DNA from 4 places in the Sporosarcina sp. FSL K6-3508 genome. Region 1 is predicted to be linked to each of the others. Evidence: riboswitches for the same ligand, from Rfam matches in the RefSeq annotation. Region 1 holds a riboswitch; each other region holds the start of a gene.

Region 1 (4,520 bases):
ATTAGGGAAATATCAATTGACAATAACCTATTCGGAGGTAACGAAATGAACGCAGTGGAACAAATACAGCACGAAATCAAAGAGGCATTGCAGCGGGCGGTTGAGAAGACAGGTCTCGTTGAACAGTCAGAGATGCCAGAAATTAAACTGGAGTCACCGAAAAATAAGGAGAACGGGGATTACGCAGCGAATATCGCGATGCAGCTTACGAAACTTGCAAAGAAACCGCCGCGCGCAATTGCAGAGGCGATTTTAGAGCATCTAGACACGTCCGCCACTGCGATCCAAACGATCGAAATTGCAGGCCCTGGTTTCCTTAACATCCGTCTAAAAGCTGACAGTCTCGCAGATGTTGTCAAATCGGTGCTTGATCAAGGTGAAGCATATGGTCATTCCGAAAGCGGTAAGCAGCAGAAAGTCCAAGTGGAATTCGTCTCTGCGAACCCGACAGGTGATTTGCACCTTGGACATGCACGTGGAGCTTCATTAGGCGATTCACTTTGTAATATTCTTGACGCAGCGGGTTATGATGTTTCGCGTGAATATTATATTAATGATGCAGGAAATCAAATCAATAACCTGGCATTGTCCATTGATGTTCGTTACTTCGAAGCGCTCGGTTTGGATAAAGAGATGCCAGAAGATGGCTATCGCGGACCTGATATCATTGAGATTGCAAAGGGGCTGGCGGAGGAACACGGCGACCGTTATGTACAAATGCCGGAAGAAGAACGCCTGGCATTTTTCCGTGAGCACGGTCTTCAAATTGAATTGGATAAGTTGAAGAAGGACTTGGCTGATTTCCGAGTTCATTTCGACAACTGGTTCTCTGAAACATCGTTATATAACAACGGTAAAATTGAAGTAGCGCTGAATAAGCTGCGTGAAAATGGCCATGTCTATGAAGAAGACGGAGCAATTTGGTTCCGTTCCACGACATTTGGTGATGACAAAGACCGCGTGCTGATAAAACAGGACGGTTCATTCACATATTTGACGCCGGACATCGCGTACCACGAAGATAAACTGCGTCGCGGATTCGATAAGCTCATCAATATTTGGGGAGCGGACCACCACGGCTATATCCCGCGTATGAAAGCAGCAATCCAGGCTTTGGGTTACGATCGCGACACGCTAGAAGTGGAAGTAGCGCAAATGGTTCAGCTATACAAAGACGGTGAAAAGTTCAAGATGAGCAAGCGGACAGGGAAAGCCGTCACGCTGCGTGAACTAGTCGAAGAAGTAGGACTTGATGCCGTACGTTATTTCTTCGCTATGCGTTCAGGCGATGCCCAAATGGACTTCGACCTTGACCTGGCAGTTTCCAAATCCAATGAAAACCCGGTTTACTATGCACAATACGCGCATGCCCGGATCTGTTCGATTTTGCGTCAAGCAAAAGAGCAAAACTTACAAGCTTCAACAGACAACGTCACTCAATTGCAAGACGAAAAAGAACTAGAACTGTTGAAAAAAATCGGCGACTTCCCGAAACTCGTCAGCGACGCCGCACGCCTGCGCGCACCGCACCGAATAACGACGTATATCCAAGAACTCGCTGCTGCATTCCATAGCTTCTACAACGCCAATAAAGTGCTTGACCCTGAAAACAAAGAACTATCCGAAGCGCGACTCGCCTTGGTGACTGCAACAAGCATTACGATTGCCAATGCATTGAAACTAGTCGGCGTAGAAGCACCTGAACGGATGTAATTCCGGATTCAAATTAAACAAGCCAAGCAAGAGTTATCGACAACTCTTGCTTGTTTTTTATTTCCGCTCTGATGCTGATTCGTTTTCTAGGAACTCTCTTTCATTCAATGAAAGTACCGAGGAAGTCCGTTTTACTTTTTAGACATTTGTCGTAGTGTAGGAAATGTCCGGTTTGCACCATGTTTGGCACGGTTAATGTGAGGGGTGGCTCGGTTCGCATACACTTTGGTTCGGTCCTCTGTCTTTCTAGTTTGTTTATGAGGTAAAGAGGTTAATGAAAGTGGCTTAGAATTGATACCTTCTAGAGGTGAATGTATAGCGTTAGGAATTCTTTTTTATAAGTTAGTTCAATGGGCGATACTTATTTACTCGTTACATACAATGGTTTCACTTTATATCACCTCTATTTATTTAGGGATTGGAGCGTAAGACGGTCGACTCCGGGAGGATCAGCGTGCGCCTTGAGACCCCGCAGGTAGCGCAGCGGACGAGGAGGCTCAAGCCACGCCCTCCGGAAAGCGTACCGTCTGGAGCGTAGATCCCGGTGTACGTACTGTGGGTTATTTTAAGTCCCATTCGGATAGTGATTCCTACTTTTTCAGTATTTATTTTAATAAAACGCTTGATTGGAGGTAAGAAAGCGTCCCGCCTGAAGCTCGAATCCCCGGACACAAACACGCACTCCGGCTGTACAACAGTCCGTTTTATAGTATAATAGAGCACGATTACAAATTACATAATTCCAAAAGGTTCTCTAAGTCAAATAGAGATGAAAAGGGAAATCGGTAAAAGCCGATGCGGTCCCGCCACTGTACGTGCTCCATGCACAAGCCAGGTACCTGCCTTTTAGGAAAAGAAGTTCCGCAGCAGCCTACGAGGATAGGCACAGTGGTGGTAATCTGACATAGATTTCATCCTGTCCAATCCTTCGAAATGATCGAAGGATTTTTTTATGTCTGCGGCAGACAACGTAATACGTAATGAACGCAAAGGGAGGAAATCACATGAAGAAGTTTTGGCAGTTGTTGCTGACAGCGATGCTGGCAGTCCTGGTGCTTGCAGCATGCGGTAACGACAGCGAGAAAGAAGAAACACCAGTCGATTCTGATGAACCAGCAGAAACGGAACAGGAAGAACAAGCAGGAGGGAATTCTTCCAGCTATCCATATACAATCAATGATGCCGTCGGAGAAGATATCACATTTGAAAAAGCTCCGGAAACTGTCATCTCGTTAATTCCAAGCAATACAGAAATTTTATTTGGCATCGATGCAGGTGATAAAGTGATCGCTGTCACGGAAAACGATGATTTTCCGGAAGAAGTGAAAGATCTCGATAAAGTCGGAGATTATAACGTCAACGTAGAAAAAGTTATTTCATTGAAACCAGATGTCGTTTTCGCGCATGATATGATGCTGGGCTCTGGTGAAGAAGGTTTGAACCAAATTCGCGACGCGGGCATCCAGGTAGTCGTTATACCGACTGCAGAAACATTCGAAGAAACATATGAAACGATTAAAATCTTCGGCGAAATCATGGATAAAAATGAGGAAGCTAATAAGATCGTAGAAGATATGAAAGCAAAAGTTGAGGATATCAAAGCGAAAGCAGCGGATATTACAGACAAGAAAACGGTGTTAGTGGAAAACTCAGATGCACCGGAAATTTATGCACCTGGTAAAAACACATTCCCGCAGCAGTTCTTAGACATGATCAATGCAGAAAACATCATCACAGAAGAAGGATGGGTAATGATCAGTCCTGAAACGATCGTCGATGAAAGTCCGGACGTCATTCTTGTGTCCTACAGCTATGTGCCGGATGTTGTTGAAAACATTAAGAAGCGTGACGGTTTCGATACGGTTACTGCAGTGAAAGAAGATCAAGTCATTCAAGTGGATGAAAATATCACAAGCCGGACAGGTCCGCGTTTAGCGGACGGATTGGAAGCTTATGCAAAAGCGATCTATCCAGAGGTGTTTGGTGAATAAAACGGCTATCGCCTATACTGTGTCAATTGCCACGCTACTTGTGGCAATTTGGCTCGGTGTATCGATCGGCACAGTGAAGATACCGATTGAGACGCTATGGAACGATGCAGATGCAACTGCGAGCAATATTCTTTGGAAAATCCGCATGCCGCGTGTGCTGCTGGCTGGAATTGTCGGCGCATCTCTTGCGATTTCAGGCGCTGCTTTCCAAGGATTGTTGAAAAATCCATTAGCAGATCCATACACCCTCGGAGTGTCATCCGGTGCCTCTGTAGGCGCTGTGATTACACTCTTTTTTGGTATCTCCCTGCCGTTCTTAGGCGCCTTTACCTTACCCGTCTTCAGTATGGTCGGGGCAGCTGCGACGATGTTCTTGGTCATCGGCTTTGCCCGTCTGGTCGATCGGTCAATGAAAATGGAAACGATCATTTTAACAGGTATTATTTTTGGTTCATTTTTAGGTTCTGTTTTATCCTTGATGATTGCGTTAACACAAGAAGAGCTGCGCCAAATCATTGGCTGGCTGCTCGGTAGTGTCTCCATGCGCGGTTGGAAATATATCACGATGGTGTTACCGTTTTTCATCATTGGTTCATTCATTCTTTGGCTTAATCGCAGAGAACTGAACGCCATGCTATTTGGTGAAGAGCGTGCACATCATTTAGGAGTCAATGTGAAACGCCGTAAAATGTTGATTTTGATCGGCGGCTCTGTACTGACAGGCTCTGCGGTTGCAGTTTCCGGGACCATCGGCTTTGTCGGCTTGGTTGTTCCGCATATGACGCGCTTGATGTGGGGGTCGGATCATCGGCATGT
Region 2 (4,520 bases), 850 kb from region 1:
GAGATAATGAGTTAATACAAAGTTCAAATGTTGTAGTTACACTCTCTGAAAATGATAGACCCTTTAGAATTTAAATGACAGACAAAAGTTTTAGGGGAAATGTATTCAACTAGCCTCTATCATTTTGGTTCAAATTGGTTCAAGCATTATCATTTTCTATACTTCTTCATACAGTTTTATCCACTTGTTATTAAGTAGATTGTTGATATGAATGGTTTTCGATGGATTAGATATACTTAAATTATATAAGTATATTTCTCAAAACGTTAATATTGGGTTCACTTCAATTTTTACGATCTCTTCCCGAGTTTTCAGGAAGAGATTTTTTCATTTTCGACGTCTACCTTCATAACTTGTCATTTTTCACCCAAGGCGTACCAAGCATCGGCAATGCCCAGCGGTCGAGGCCATACCAGCCTGCTACTTTCCATGCGAGTACGAGCCAAGTTGCGAGAATGAACAATAGGGGGTTCGTGCTAAGAGTACCTGCAAACAGAAAACTGACATTCATGAATGCACCGAAGAAAGCAGCAATTCCTGTCAACAATCCGAAGATCAAACCGAGACCAACAAGCATCTCCCCATAGGCAACTATGAAACCGAATACCTTGGCGTTCGGCAAGACGACATTTTCCAGAAATGATGCATACCAGTTGGTCACATCTCCGCCTTCAGTCGATTTTTTAAGAGCGCCGCTTACAAATCCATGGATGGCGACACCTGCATTTTCACCGGTCCATGCATCGCTCATTGCTTTTCCCCAGCCAGCCTTCAACCAAGCAAATCCGACATAAACCCGAATGACTAACCAAATAAGTCCGGAGCGAGAATCGTTGAATAAAAACTGTGAAATGGGGTTCTCTGGTATTAGGATTGCTTTATTTTTCTTCATAATAACCACCTCCAATGAACAGTTTACACTACAACTTAATGCCTATCCAAAAAGTTCACAACCTTGTAATTAAAGAGTGTGAATAGTTTACGAAATGTATAAATATGCTTGACTTTGATGAGATGATTCTAAAATATAACAAAGTTATCCTGTACGTATCCACCTTGCTCATGATTGCGCTCATGATAAGTTTTGTATAGGAATAGAAATTACAATTATCCAAAGCGTTTCCAGAATCTAGTTTATGGATTCATAAATAAATCTAAAGGAAGTTTGTAGATTTAGAGATTGTATGTTATATTTATGAAAATTAAATAAACTAATTTAAATAAGTGCTCACATAGTGAGGTAAAAGGGAAACTAGTGAAAGTCTAGTACAGCCCCCGCTACTGTAAAGCTGATGAAATTACAATACCACTGAGAAATCGGGAAGGTGTAAGAGTAAAATGAAGCTTGAGTCAGGAAACCTGCTTATTTAAACGACACATACTTTTCGGAGGGAGAAGTATAGGCGGGACAATAAAATTAATTGTTTTATGTTTCAGTATGATTTCTATTATACTTTCACATGCCTACATTCCTTTGAAAAGGAGTGTAGGCATTTTTTATTTGGAGGGAAACCATGAAAAAGGGAAAAATTTTCGTCGTTGGATTCGGTCCCGGAGCTACTGAACATATAACAGGACGAGCATTAGAGGCGCTGCAAGAAAGTAATTATATTATTGGTTATAAAACGTACGTAGAGTTGATTAAGCATTTAGTAACAGCGAAGTCCATTGTTAGTACAGGCATGACTGAAGAAGTGTCACGTGCACAAGATGCTGTTAAGAAAGCGGAGGCTGGCGGTATTGTTTCAGTGATCTCGAGCGGTGATTCAGGTGCATACGGTATGGCTGGATTAGTTTATGAAGTGCTGATTGAAAAAGGTTGGACTGAAGCAGAAGGAATTGAAGTGGAAATTGTGCCAGGTATTTCGGCGATCAATTCATGTGCGAGCTTACTGGGCGCACCTGTCATGCATGATGCTTGTACGATCAGTTTAAGTGACCATTTAACACCTTGGACTGTTATCGAAAAACGTATTGAAGCAGCGGGGATGGCGGATTTTGTAGTAGCTTTATACAATCCGAAAAGTGGACGTCGGACGCGTCAAATTGTAGAGGCACAAAGGATTTTACTGAAATATCGTTCCCCTGATACACCTGTAGGGCTAGTGAAAAGTGCTTATCGTGAAAATCAACATATTGTCCTGACAACATTAGCGGAAATGCTAGAGCATGATATCGGGATGTTGACTACTGTTATTATCGGTAACTCTTCGACTTTCTTTTATGATAATAAAATTATTACTCCGAGAGGATATCAACGTAAGTATACATTAGGGGAAGGTAAACAAAGTTTAAAACCGCACCAGCGTTTGAAAAAGGAAGCGGAACCATGGGCGCTTGATCAAGAAACTGGGGAGGCGCAGTCCGGTCATGAAGAAATTATAAGTAAGAAACCAGAGCACACACCAATGCCAAAACAGGCAGAAGTGGAACGGTCAGAACCAGCACCGGAACAAAAGGTTCAGTCATTGGATATGGCTTTAAAAGCACTATCTATGGTGACGAAAGAGGAAGTGGAAAACCCTTTTTTGGTGAGACAGCCGATTGAAGATATCTTTGAGTTTTCCGTTTCACCAGGCGTTGCCAACAAACTGATTACAGCAGAACAAATGCGTGTATTGGCTGAAGTCGTTGGTGAGAAAGGTACCTTGGAATATACTCCAAACCATCATTTCGTAGTAAAGGTTACGACAGATGACCCTGAAGCGATTGTTGAAAAGCTAGAACACATTAACTTGACTGTTATGCCGGCAGGGGAAGTCTTAAAAGTCAAAGCTTGTGATTTTTGCTATGGGGAAAAGGCGGATTCTATCCCATACGCGGAAGAAATCGCAGCGAAGTTTGAAGGGATGAAGCTTCCGAAGCAGTTGCATGTCGGATTCAATGGATGCGGGATGGCGTGTTATCGCCCGGTGTTCGATGATATCGGCATCGTTTATCGGAAGAAAAAATTCGATTTATTTATTGGAGCGAAGCCGGTTGGTCGTACTGCTCATGCGGCTCAGCCGGTTGCAGAGGGAATTGAACCGGAAGATTTAATTCCGCTAGTAACAAAAATTATAGAAGAATACGAACAAAATGCGCATCCTAACGAACGTTTCTTCAAGTATTTCAAACGTGTTAAAAAAGTTTTGAATTATGACTATTACGATATGAGCTGCAAGATTGAAGTAGAGCCAGCACCTTGCGGGGACTAGGAGGAAACTATGATTTTATTTTTAGCAGGCACTAGCGATGCTAGAGCTCTAGCCATTCATTTACAGGGTCTTGGCTATCCTTTAATCGCCACGGTCGTTACCGAATCTGCAGCTGAAAGTTTAAAAGCAAATGATCTTTCCTATCTGGTAGGAAGACTAACAGTGGAGGACATGATCGCGCTAATCCAGAAGCATGAGATGACTTGTGTCGTCGATGCCAGCCATCCTTACGCAGAAGAAGCATCGAAAACCGCAATGGAGGCAGCAAGAGTATGCGGGATTCCATATATTCGCTATGAGCGGCCAAAAGAGGAGTTTGTTTCTCCTCTGATTACCGAGGTTGAGAGTTATGAAGACGCTGCTAAACTTGCTCAAACGCATAAAGGGACAGTTATGTTAACGACAGGCAGTAAGACATTGGAAGTATTTGCGAAGTATTTATTGCGTGACGAAATTCGGATGCTTTGCAGAATGCTGCCGAATGTAGGGAATATGGAGAAATGCGATAAGTTAGGAATTAAACAAAAAGATATCATCGCGATTCAAGGACCTTTTTCCGAATCACTCAATAAGGCTTTATGCGAGCAGTATGACGTGACGTTAATGATCACAAAAGAAAGCGGTAAAGTAGGTTCTGTCGATGAAAAAATAACGGCGGCTCTGGACTTGGAGATCCCTGTCATTCTGATTAAACGACCAAAGGTTCAATATGAAAATTTCTGTACGTCTTTCGAAAAAGTTACTCAACTATTAGGAGGTTTTATTGATGAAAAATCCAAACATGAACTTTAATACAAAATTCACGCCACTGACTGTAGATCCAGATAAAATTTACGACCATAGTTTCGCGATTATCAAAGAAGAAATGGGAGATCACCCGTTTACAGATGAACAATGGATGGTTGTTCGCCGAGTAATCCACGCTTCAGCAGATTTTGAATTAGGACGCAGCATGATTTTTACACCGGATGCTCTTGAAGCAGGTATTGAATCAATTTTAGCAGGCCGTCATGTAGTGGTGGACGTGCAGATGATTGAGAGTGGTTCAGGTCGCAAACGTTTCCAGAAACATAACAGTGACTTGCATTGTTATATTGCGGACGAGGATGTCGCGAAGGAAGCGAAAGCCGAAGGAACAACACGCGCGATCATTTCAATGCAAAAAGCAACACGTCTGCATGAAGGTGGAATTTATGCTATCGGTAATGCGCCAACAGCGTTGCTAGAGTTGATTCGTTTAATTAAGGATGGCGTCGCTAAACCAGACTTGATTATTGGAATGCCAGTAGGCTTTGTTTCGGCAGCAGAATCAAAGGACGAGTT
Region 3 (4,520 bases), 680 kb from region 1:
GATTTTTTTGAGGCATTGACTGCACGTTCTGCTTGTGCGAATGATTTGGCTAAGTCAAAATAATGTGTTGGCGCACCGATCCCTGCAACAACTTGTATTTTTTTGCGTCGTTTCATATGAAGCAATAAGAACTTCAATTCATGCTCAAGCGTCTCTTGATTCATTTCTGGAAGCAACAACAAGATTTTATTCTGTGCCCAGCGGATCATTTTCATGGAATCATGGATATTCTGAATGGACGCAAATGTTTCCATTTCCTCAACCGAAAACTGCTCTAGTAAATCGACCACTTCCAGAACCGCTACCTGCCGATAAAGCGTAACGTCAATTCCAAGCAGTGTACCTCTTTCCATAAACCGTTCATCTTTTCTCGTACCCGTCAGCCAATCAAATACGAAAAACTCCATGTCCCGTACTTTTTCATCTTTCTGCTTTCGTTTCAATGAATCTTGGATAAATAGTTCTGCCACCCGTAAGATCAACTGTGCTTGCGGACGGATCATCTTAGGTTCGCCTGTGATACCAAGCGCGGCAATCGGCTCACCTTCAATGAGGATTGGCAGCACAATACCTTTACGTACACCACGCAACCGTTCTACTTCCTCATCTGCCATATAGAGCATTTCCTTTTGGCGAATGCATAGTAATGCGCCTTCATGGAACTGATTGAGCCGTGTAACATCCGTGCTGGCCTGAATGAAGCCTCTCCGATCCGTTAAAATCACTTCTTGCTGTATTAAATTCGAAAATTCCTTCACCATTTCCTGCCCTAGTGTATCAAACTGGAACATCTACCTCACCTCGGATGAAAACTGCTAGTTATCTTAACTTTACGCCAGTTCAGTCTTCATCTCAATAGGCGGGACCATTACTTTATATGAACTTCTTTGATTCCGCAGTTCCACGCTTTCATGAGCAACTGCAAAAGTTCTGCCGTTTCTATGAAAGCAGACTTCTCCAATGTGATTGAGCCGCCGACATCCGTGTGGTTCTGTTGCACCGCAAGCCGGTTAATCATCGACAATTGTTGGTGCTTTGTTAAGGAATATCCAGACAAATTTTCAGTATCTGACGCCTTCCGTAAGCAGCCGTTCCGGATTCCGTTCCCTGCAATTTCATTCCTTACTTTTTGCCACTCTTCTGTTGTATAACTACGCTGTTCAAAGTAGCTTCCACTCTGCCAATCTGAGCCTTCAAATTGAAGATACGGACCTTTTTCCTTCGCCAGTTGCAATGAAGTTTTTATCACATGTAGATTAATTTCTTCAGATAGTTCTTCAATGAATGACACTGCCTGTTCCGAATGTAAGCTAATTCGTTGATCTGCAAGCGCTTCTTCCCATCCGGCTGCTTCAATTTGCAGATCTCGTCTATTGTCTTCTCGTTCCCATACATCCAAAATGCCATTAAGCAAACGGACATGAATTCCACAAACACGAGCCAAGACGTTTCTCCGTAGCACTTTCGACAGCTGGATATGCGAATGCAATCCTTTTGTTCCACGCTGAAAGTCATCGTCAAAATGGAAAACGATGCCGTCACTAGCTAACAGCTGCTTCATCAGTCCGATAGCGGAAAGCCTTTTGTGCGTGATGGATGGGTTCGCAACGGCCCGACGGAACGACTCACTGCCGACGTCCTGCAGAGAACCATTCATCACGCGACGTACTTCCTCCATATCAAATACGAGCCAAGATCCACATGCCTTCACCTGTTCCATAAATGTAGTAGGTATACGGATGTGCTTTTCCTTCACTTGACTGGCCAAAAATGATGGAATCCGTGAATCCAAGAGGTTCATTGAATGAAGACGACGTACAGGTTGCCCTGGATAGAATGTCTTGCCGAAAAACGCCATGATATCATCCGGTAACGTCACATACCCCATACTCAAGACCCAATAGGCTTCTCGTACTTTTTGCAACCGTTGCACAGTTTCATCCCGCATGGCTGCCATCGCAATAAGCATCAGCCGTTCTTGCGGCAGTCCCAGTCTTCGATCATAATGATTGCAAGTGACAAATTCTTTCATATACTGAAGAAGCTGTTTAGCGGATAGCAATTGATCTCGCTCCGGCATAATTTGCAATCCTAGCCATTTGATTTCATTGGATGAATAGTGATTGATCCAGCTTCCATATAAACCGTCACTCACCAGCTTCCGCACTACTTGATGAAATCCTTGGTATGCTGGCTTTTTGTGCAATTGTTCCGCTTGTCTATACAAAACTTCGAGCAACGCACGTTCATGTGTACGTTCGTCTGATTGTTCGAGAACTCTCATTTCGCCGTCTCCTTTCCTATACAACAAAAAAACAATCATCCTGGCTCTTCGGCAGGATGATTGTAATAGTTGTGATTGAGGAAACAAAAATAGGCAGCTCTAAAGAACTTCATGCAAATCGCATGAACCGCAGAGACCCTTTTGCCCCCACCTCTCAACCCCCGAAGAAAGTGTTGCTTTGACGATGTCTGGCAGGTCTCCTGGCTTCACTTCATCCTTCCGCCAAGCCTTCCCATGTCTCCATAGTGGCTTTTCTCAGCGGTCGTCCGTGTGTACAGTTGCGGGGACAGCTCCGATTTTCGGATTCCCTTTTACACCTTGATAGGTACCAACGCATCGTGCAAACTCATTTAGTATTTTATTTATTCTAGTTTACCATGAATAGTCGGAGAGGTGGTAGAAATAGTTGTTGCCTTACCTTTCGTTTAAGGAGTGTGATCATTTGGAGGCTGCATCACAATTGAGTTATTCATGACAAGCATGCGAAAAAGAAGTATAATATCTATGGTTGACTCGTATGTTTAAGAGAAAAAAATAATCTACTCGAAAGTGAGAATAGGAATGACATTCATCCAAAACATAATAAGCTTTATCTTACACATTGATGAACACTTGATTGAAATTATTCAAAACTTTGGAAATTGGTCCTATGTTATTCTATTTTTAATTGTGTTTGTTGAAACAGGTATTGTTATTTTTCCTTTTTTGCCGGGTGATTCACTTTTGTTTGCAGCTGGTGCTCTCGCTGCGATGGATGCATTTAATATTGTCCTATTAATCTTAGTATTCTTTGTAGCCGCAGTATTAGGGGATACAATAAATTATCATATCGGTAAAGCAGTAGGAACAGCAATCACTCAAAATAGACGGATGGGTAAATTTATTGACCAGAAAAAGATGAGAAAAGCTGAGGATTTCTTTAATAAGCATGGTGGTAAAACGATCGTCATTGCTCGTTTCATGCCATTTGTCCGTACGTTTATACCGTTTATTGCAGGCTCAAGTCGAATGAACTATCGATATTTCTTCGCTTACAATGTAATTGGTGCTGTACTATGGGTGGGACTATTTACAACAGTTGGTTACCTGTTTGGAAATATCCCGTTTGTTAAAAATAATTTCTCAACCATTATTCTGTCAGTAATTTTTCTCTCAGTTCTGCCAGTCTTCTATTCTTTTGCAAAGAGTCGTTTCCAAATACAAAAGAATTGAGCAATCGTTGAAGCAAGTTCTGTGTAAATAGTGCACACCAAAAATTGAACGATGGAGCAGTACAGATTGGTTCTAACAGAAAATGGTCGTTACTGATAATCGTGAATTTCTCTACTTCTTTATAACCATATATACGACTCTTAACAACCGCTGCCTTAAGAAGGGTGGTTGTTGGAGTCTATTTTTTCCAATCGTCTTTTGGTTACCTACGGTGCGAAATAGTTACCTTAAATACCGAGTTATTTTTTCGCTGAATAACTCTAACGTATTAACATATTTTATTATACCGAACAATGATGCAGCGAGAACTTTTAAATTTCTATTACATATCAATAATTATTATATCTATACTTCGTTCTTCCCCTCTCTTTGGTAGAAGCAAATTTTACAACTTTCACATTCATTTCCACATTTGCTTTTTCCCTCTACTTGCTTCTCAGAATTTACTATTTTAGTATCTCTTACCCTCATTACCTGCTCTGCTTGTATCGTACTTTCCACTTTCCTCACTCCTTATCCTAAATTTATAAATTAAATTTAACAGAATACCGGAGTGGTTTACCTTGTGTTTTTTCATAATGTGGAATAGACAGAATATTTAATGTCTTTTAAGAGCGCATGACATTACTGTATTCTCTCCATTTGGAAATACAAATAACTTTTACAATAGACTTAGCAATAGAATTATCAAATTTCAATATATCCTAATTCCTTTGAAATCAATTGCGCTGTGTTCATAACGCTTTGGATCATCTGTGTGCGCTGAGTTCCTTGCATATAAGAGGATAACCCTACTAAATTCACGGCTGCTATTACTCCGCCAGAGTAAGAAAAAATAGGCGCAGCAATGCCGTACATGCCGTCAGAGTTTTCACTGTCACTAATTGAATATCCTTTTGTGCGTATATCTGCTAGCTCTTTCTTTAAATTGCTTATATCTGTAATTGTATTTGGGCCATCATGTGCCAAGCCCTGAGCCACTGTTTCTTTTAAATAAGCGGGGTTATTTGCCAAGAGTACTTTC
Region 4 (4,520 bases), 1.8 Mb from region 1:
CATAGGAAGCTAACCACTTGGAAGCTTTCATATCATTTTTGCGGATAACAGGACCCGCTTCCATTGAAGTATGAATTTCATCACCTGTACGGTCAAGGAAACCTGTATTGATGAATGCAATCCGTTCTTTCACCGCATGGATTGCAGACTTCAAATTCAATGACATTCTGCGCTCTTCATCCATCAAACCGATTTTCAGCGTATTGCGCTCCAAGCTCAATAAATCTTCAATGCGGTCAAATAACTTATTGGCAAATGCCGCCTCTTCCGGGCTATGCATCTTCGGCTTAACGATATAAATTGAACCATGTCTGGAGTTTTTGAACTCTGCATCATCTTTCAGATTATGTGTTGCAATCAACGAAGTTACGACACCATCTAAAATTCCTTCAGGTACTTCGTTGCCGTTTTCATCTAAAATCGCATTATTTGTCATCAAATGACCTACGTTACGGACGAACATTAATGAACGGCCGTGTAGCGATAGCTCTTTGCCGTCTGGTGTTTTGTATGTGCGGTCAGGATTCATTCTTCGAGTGACCGTCTTGCTGCCTCGTTTGAACGATGCTTCCAGATCACCTTTCATCAAACCTAACCAGTTGCGGTAGACCCCCACTTTATCTTCAGCATCTACTGCTGCGATCGAGTCTTCACAGTCCATCAACGTAGAAAGTGCTGCTTCCAAAATCAAGTCTTTCACACCCGCCGCATCGTCTTTCCCAATTGGATGGTTTCGATCGATTGCAATTTCGATATGCAATCCGTTATTCGTCAACAAGACAGCGGAAGGTGCGTCTTCCGAACCGTTAAAGCCAGCCAGTTTAGAAGCATCTTTCAAGCCTGTTTTATTGCCATTCTGAAGTGTCACTTCAAGTTTTCCACTAACGTTTGCATACGCTGTGGCGTCTGCATGTGTCCCTTCCGCAAGCGGTGCTGCTTGATCTAATAACTCTTTTGCAAAGTTGATAACTTTCTGTCCTCGGATCGGATTGTACTGTACGCCAGCTTCAGCTCCACCTTCATCACTGATGACATCCGTTCCGTACAATGCATCATATAGACTTCCCCATCTTGCGTTTGCCGCGTTCAACGCATAGCGGGCATTGTCGACAGGCACGACCAATTGGGAGCCTGCTTGAATAGCGATTTCATCATCGACATTGGAAGTTGTCACTTGGAAGTCCTCAACAATCGGTTCCAAATAGCCAATTTCCTTTAAAAATTCTTTATAGTTAGCAGAATCTGCTGTTTCTTTATTGTTTTGATGCCATTCATTGATCTTTTTTTGCAATTCGCTTCGTTTCTCTAACAGCGCTTTGTTTTCAGGAGCAAGTTCATGAATGAGCGAATCAAAGTTTGTCCAAAATTGTTCTTTTTGGATTTCTAAGCCTAATAGAACTTCCTCATTAACAAAGTTGTATAGTTCTTTTGCGACTTGCAGCTTGCCTACTTTTTCATAATTTGTCATAGAATAAAGCCACCCCTTAAGTTTTTTTGCGCTGCTCTGTTGTATAACATACAGCGATAAACACGATTCTTCCTCAATTGATCATAGGTGCCCCCACAGCCAATAATCAAGATTTCTTCGTATGAATGACGATTCATGTCCTAATTTGAAGTCGTGTTATTACTTATCATACCTAAACTCTATAAAACTTTCAACAGAATTGTGTAAATTTTCACACCTTCTTTTTTGAAAGAGAATTTGTTACTTTTGTACAGTTATATAACAGATGACAAAAAAAGAGTATTGCTTAATTATCTATTTACCAGCAAGTTGACACTCAACGAACCTTATGATAGTTTTAGAGACAATCATCATGAATTGAATAGTTTGAAAACAGGTGAAATGATCATTGCTTTCATTTCTTAAAAGGGAATCCTTTTCTTGGAGCGGTCCCGCCACTGTGAAGACGTGCTTACGTCCAGCCAGATACCTGCCTGTTTTCATAACGCTTAATCCTACGGTGAATAGGGAGGTGTTAGACACACGGCAAACGATGCACGCTTATTTAGGCATGCATTTTACACATACGTGCATTTCTAACATTCTTTGTTAGGAATGCTTTTTTTATTGGATAAAATCATGAGGGGGAAATCAAATGGTAAAAAGCAGTATTGTCGGCTATCCTGTTATTGGCGAAAACCGGGAGTGGAAACGAGCGTTAGAAGCATTTTGGGCAGAAATAATTTCGGAAGAAGAACTTCTGCGGACAACAAAAGACATCCGTTTAGCCAACCTGAAGAAACAACAAGACGCAGGAGTAGACCGAATTGCAGTCGGCGATTTCACATTGTATGACCGGGTGCTCGATACATCCACAATGTTCGGAATCATCCCTTCACGCTATCATTGGAAAGGCGGTCAAGTGTCGATATCCACTTATTTTTCAATGGCACGCGGTAATGACGATGCTGTCGCTTCCGAAATGACGAAATGGTTCAACACGAACTATCACTACATTGTCCCCGAGTATGAAGGACAACGTTTTCAATTGACTGAGAACAAACCACTTACTGCATACCGCGAAGCAAAGAAAGAACTCGGTATCGAGGGGAAACCTGTTCTACTCGGCCCCTACACTTTATTGAAACTTTCTAAAGGGTATGAAGAAATAGACGTACCTTCTATCATTCTGCAATTGATTCCTCTTTATCAAAAGGTATTGCAAGAATTACAGGATGAAGGCGTTCAATGGGTGCAAATTGATGAACCAATTCTTTGCACTTCCATTTCTTCTGATGAAATGAAAACCGTAACTGAAATTTACTTGCAGTTAACAAAAAACATAAATAGCTTGAACGTTTTAGTGCAAACATACTTTGATTCAGTTGAGCACTATGAAGCAACACTTGCATTACCAGTAGCTGGAATTGGTCTTGATTTCGTGCATGGCGGTGTCAAAAACTTGGAAAACCTTAAGAAATACGGCTTCCCTGATGATAAAGTACTCGCTGCTGGTATTGTGGACGGTCGGAATATTTGGCGATCAGATTTGAACGTCAAGCTGTCATTACTAGGAAAGATTCAACAGCATGTAGAGTCCGGAAACGTTTGGATCCAGCCATCCAGCAGTCTGCTTCACGTACCCGTGACAATTCAGTCAGAGCAGAAATTAGATTCAACAATTAAGAATGCACTTTCATTTGCGGATGAAAAAATTAAAGAACTCAATGTACTGAAAGCTGCGTTGCAACAAGGTAAAGAAAGCGTCGCTTCAGATTTCAAACAAAATGAAGCCGCTCTTACTGCATTCAATCAACTCCCTGCCCGCAAACGCGAGGAGGTTCGACAAGCAAGTTCAGGCAGTACTTTGTCTGACAGCAAGCGGAATCTGCCGTTCGCAGAGCGGAAATTGAAGCAGCAAGAGAAGTTCCAATTACCTGTATTGCCTACAACCACAATCGGCAGTTTCCCCCAAACGCCTGAAGTACGTATAACACGTACAAAATGGAGAAAAGGCGAAATTACGGATCAGCAGTACAAAGACTTTGTAAAAGCGGAAATTAAGGAATGGATCCAAATCCAAGAAGAACTCGGACTTGATGTGCTCGTGCACGGGGAATTCGAACGGACGGATATGGTAGAATATTTCGGCGAAAAGCTGGATGGTTTTGTCTTTACGGAAAAAGCTTGGGTGCAATCCTATGGTTCCCGATGTGTGAAACCACCAATCATTTATGGAGATGTTGTATTTACGAAGCCGATGACGGTAGAAGAATCCGTATACGCTAAATCACTGACAGATCACGAAGTAAAAGGTATGCTGACCGGACCCGTGACGATTTTGAATTGGTCATTTGTTCGCGATGACTTGACCAGAGAAGAAGTGACCAATCAAATTGCTCTCGCACTGCGTAAAGAAATCGAGTCGCTTGAAGCAGCAGGTATCCATATGATCCAAGTAGATGAACCGGCACTTCGAGAGGGGCTCCCATTAAAGCAATCCGAATGGAATCATTATCTCGACTGGGCTGTGAATGCTTTCCGTGTTGCTACAGCTTCCGTTGAGGATACGACGCAAATTCATACACATATGTGCTACTGTGATTTCAATCATTTCATTGAAGCAATCAGTGCGCTGGATGCGGATGTTATTTCCATCGAAACGTCACGCAGTCATGGTGATTTGGTGGAATCTTTCAAAGAATATCATTATGACAAAGGAATTGGACTTGGCGTTTATGACATCCATAGCCCGCGCGTTCCGGCTGTTGAAGAAATGACGGAAATCATCAATAAAGGTTTGGAAGTGCTAGAACCTTCACAGTTCTGGATCAATCCCGACTGTGGTTTGAAAACAAGAAAACGCGAAGAAACAGTTGCCGCATTGAAACATATGGTCATCGCCACGGAACAAGCACGTGAGCGTTTAGGTGTTTCTGCAGTAAAATGATAAAAGAGCAGATCCGTTATTTCGGATCTGCCCTTTTCGTTTTATAATACCATTGCTGCAATTACACCAAAGATTAGTAGAGGGATATTAAAGTGAAGGAATGTCGGCACACATGTATCCCAA

What was found. A riboswitch is a leader RNA that binds a small molecule or an ion and turns the genes downstream of it on or off. The one in region 1 is predicted to bind cobalamin.
Region 2: another riboswitch for cobalamin. It lies ahead of cobJ (precorrin-3B C(17)-methyltransferase); the one in region 1 lies ahead of MKX97_RS02535 (helical backbone metal receptor).
Region 3: another riboswitch for cobalamin. It lies ahead of MKX97_RS17365 (hypothetical protein); the one in region 1 lies ahead of MKX97_RS02535 (helical backbone metal receptor).
Region 4: another riboswitch for cobalamin. It lies ahead of metE (5-methyltetrahydropteroyltriglutamate--homocysteine S-methyltransferase); the one in region 1 lies ahead of MKX97_RS02535 (helical backbone metal receptor).

Annotation. Positions count from the first base shown of each region.
Region 1 is NZ_CP152016.1:537,544-542,063, forward strand. It holds gene MKX97_RS02525 (DUF1934 domain-containing protein) at 1-49, shown strand, start outside; gene argS (arginine--tRNA ligase) at 46-1,713, shown strand; cobalamin riboswitch at 2,444-2,575, shown strand; gene MKX97_RS02535 (helical backbone metal receptor) at 2,718-3,704, shown strand; gene MKX97_RS02540 (iron ABC transporter permease) at 3,697-4,520, shown strand, end outside.
Region 2 is NZ_CP152016.1:3,314,543-3,319,062, reverse strand. It holds gene MKX97_RS16510 (hypothetical protein) at 1-74, shown strand, start outside; gene MKX97_RS16505 (DoxX family membrane protein) at 347-892, opposite strand; cobalamin riboswitch at 1,206-1,382, shown strand; gene cobJ (precorrin-3B C(17)-methyltransferase) at 1,515-3,197, shown strand; gene cobK (precorrin-6A reductase) at 3,207-3,989, shown strand; gene MKX97_RS16490 (precorrin-8X methylmutase) at 3,979-4,520, shown strand, end outside.
Region 3 is NZ_CP152016.1:3,487,326-3,491,845, forward strand. It holds gene MKX97_RS17360 (sugar diacid recognition domain-containing protein) at 1-791, opposite strand, end outside; gene MKX97_RS17365 (hypothetical protein) at 869-2,284, opposite strand; cobalamin riboswitch at 2,457-2,632, opposite strand; gene MKX97_RS17370 (DedA family protein) at 2,846-3,496, shown strand; gene MKX97_RS17375 (IclR family transcriptional regulator) at 4,184-4,520, opposite strand, start outside.
Region 4 is NZ_CP152016.1:2,364,239-2,368,758, forward strand. It holds gene MKX97_RS11630 (malate synthase G) at 1-1,468, opposite strand, end outside; cobalamin riboswitch at 1,826-1,960, shown strand; gene metE (5-methyltetrahydropteroyltriglutamate--homocysteine S-methyltransferase) at 2,103-4,397, shown strand; gene MKX97_RS11640 (Na+/H+ antiporter NhaC family protein) at 4,439-4,520, opposite strand, start outside.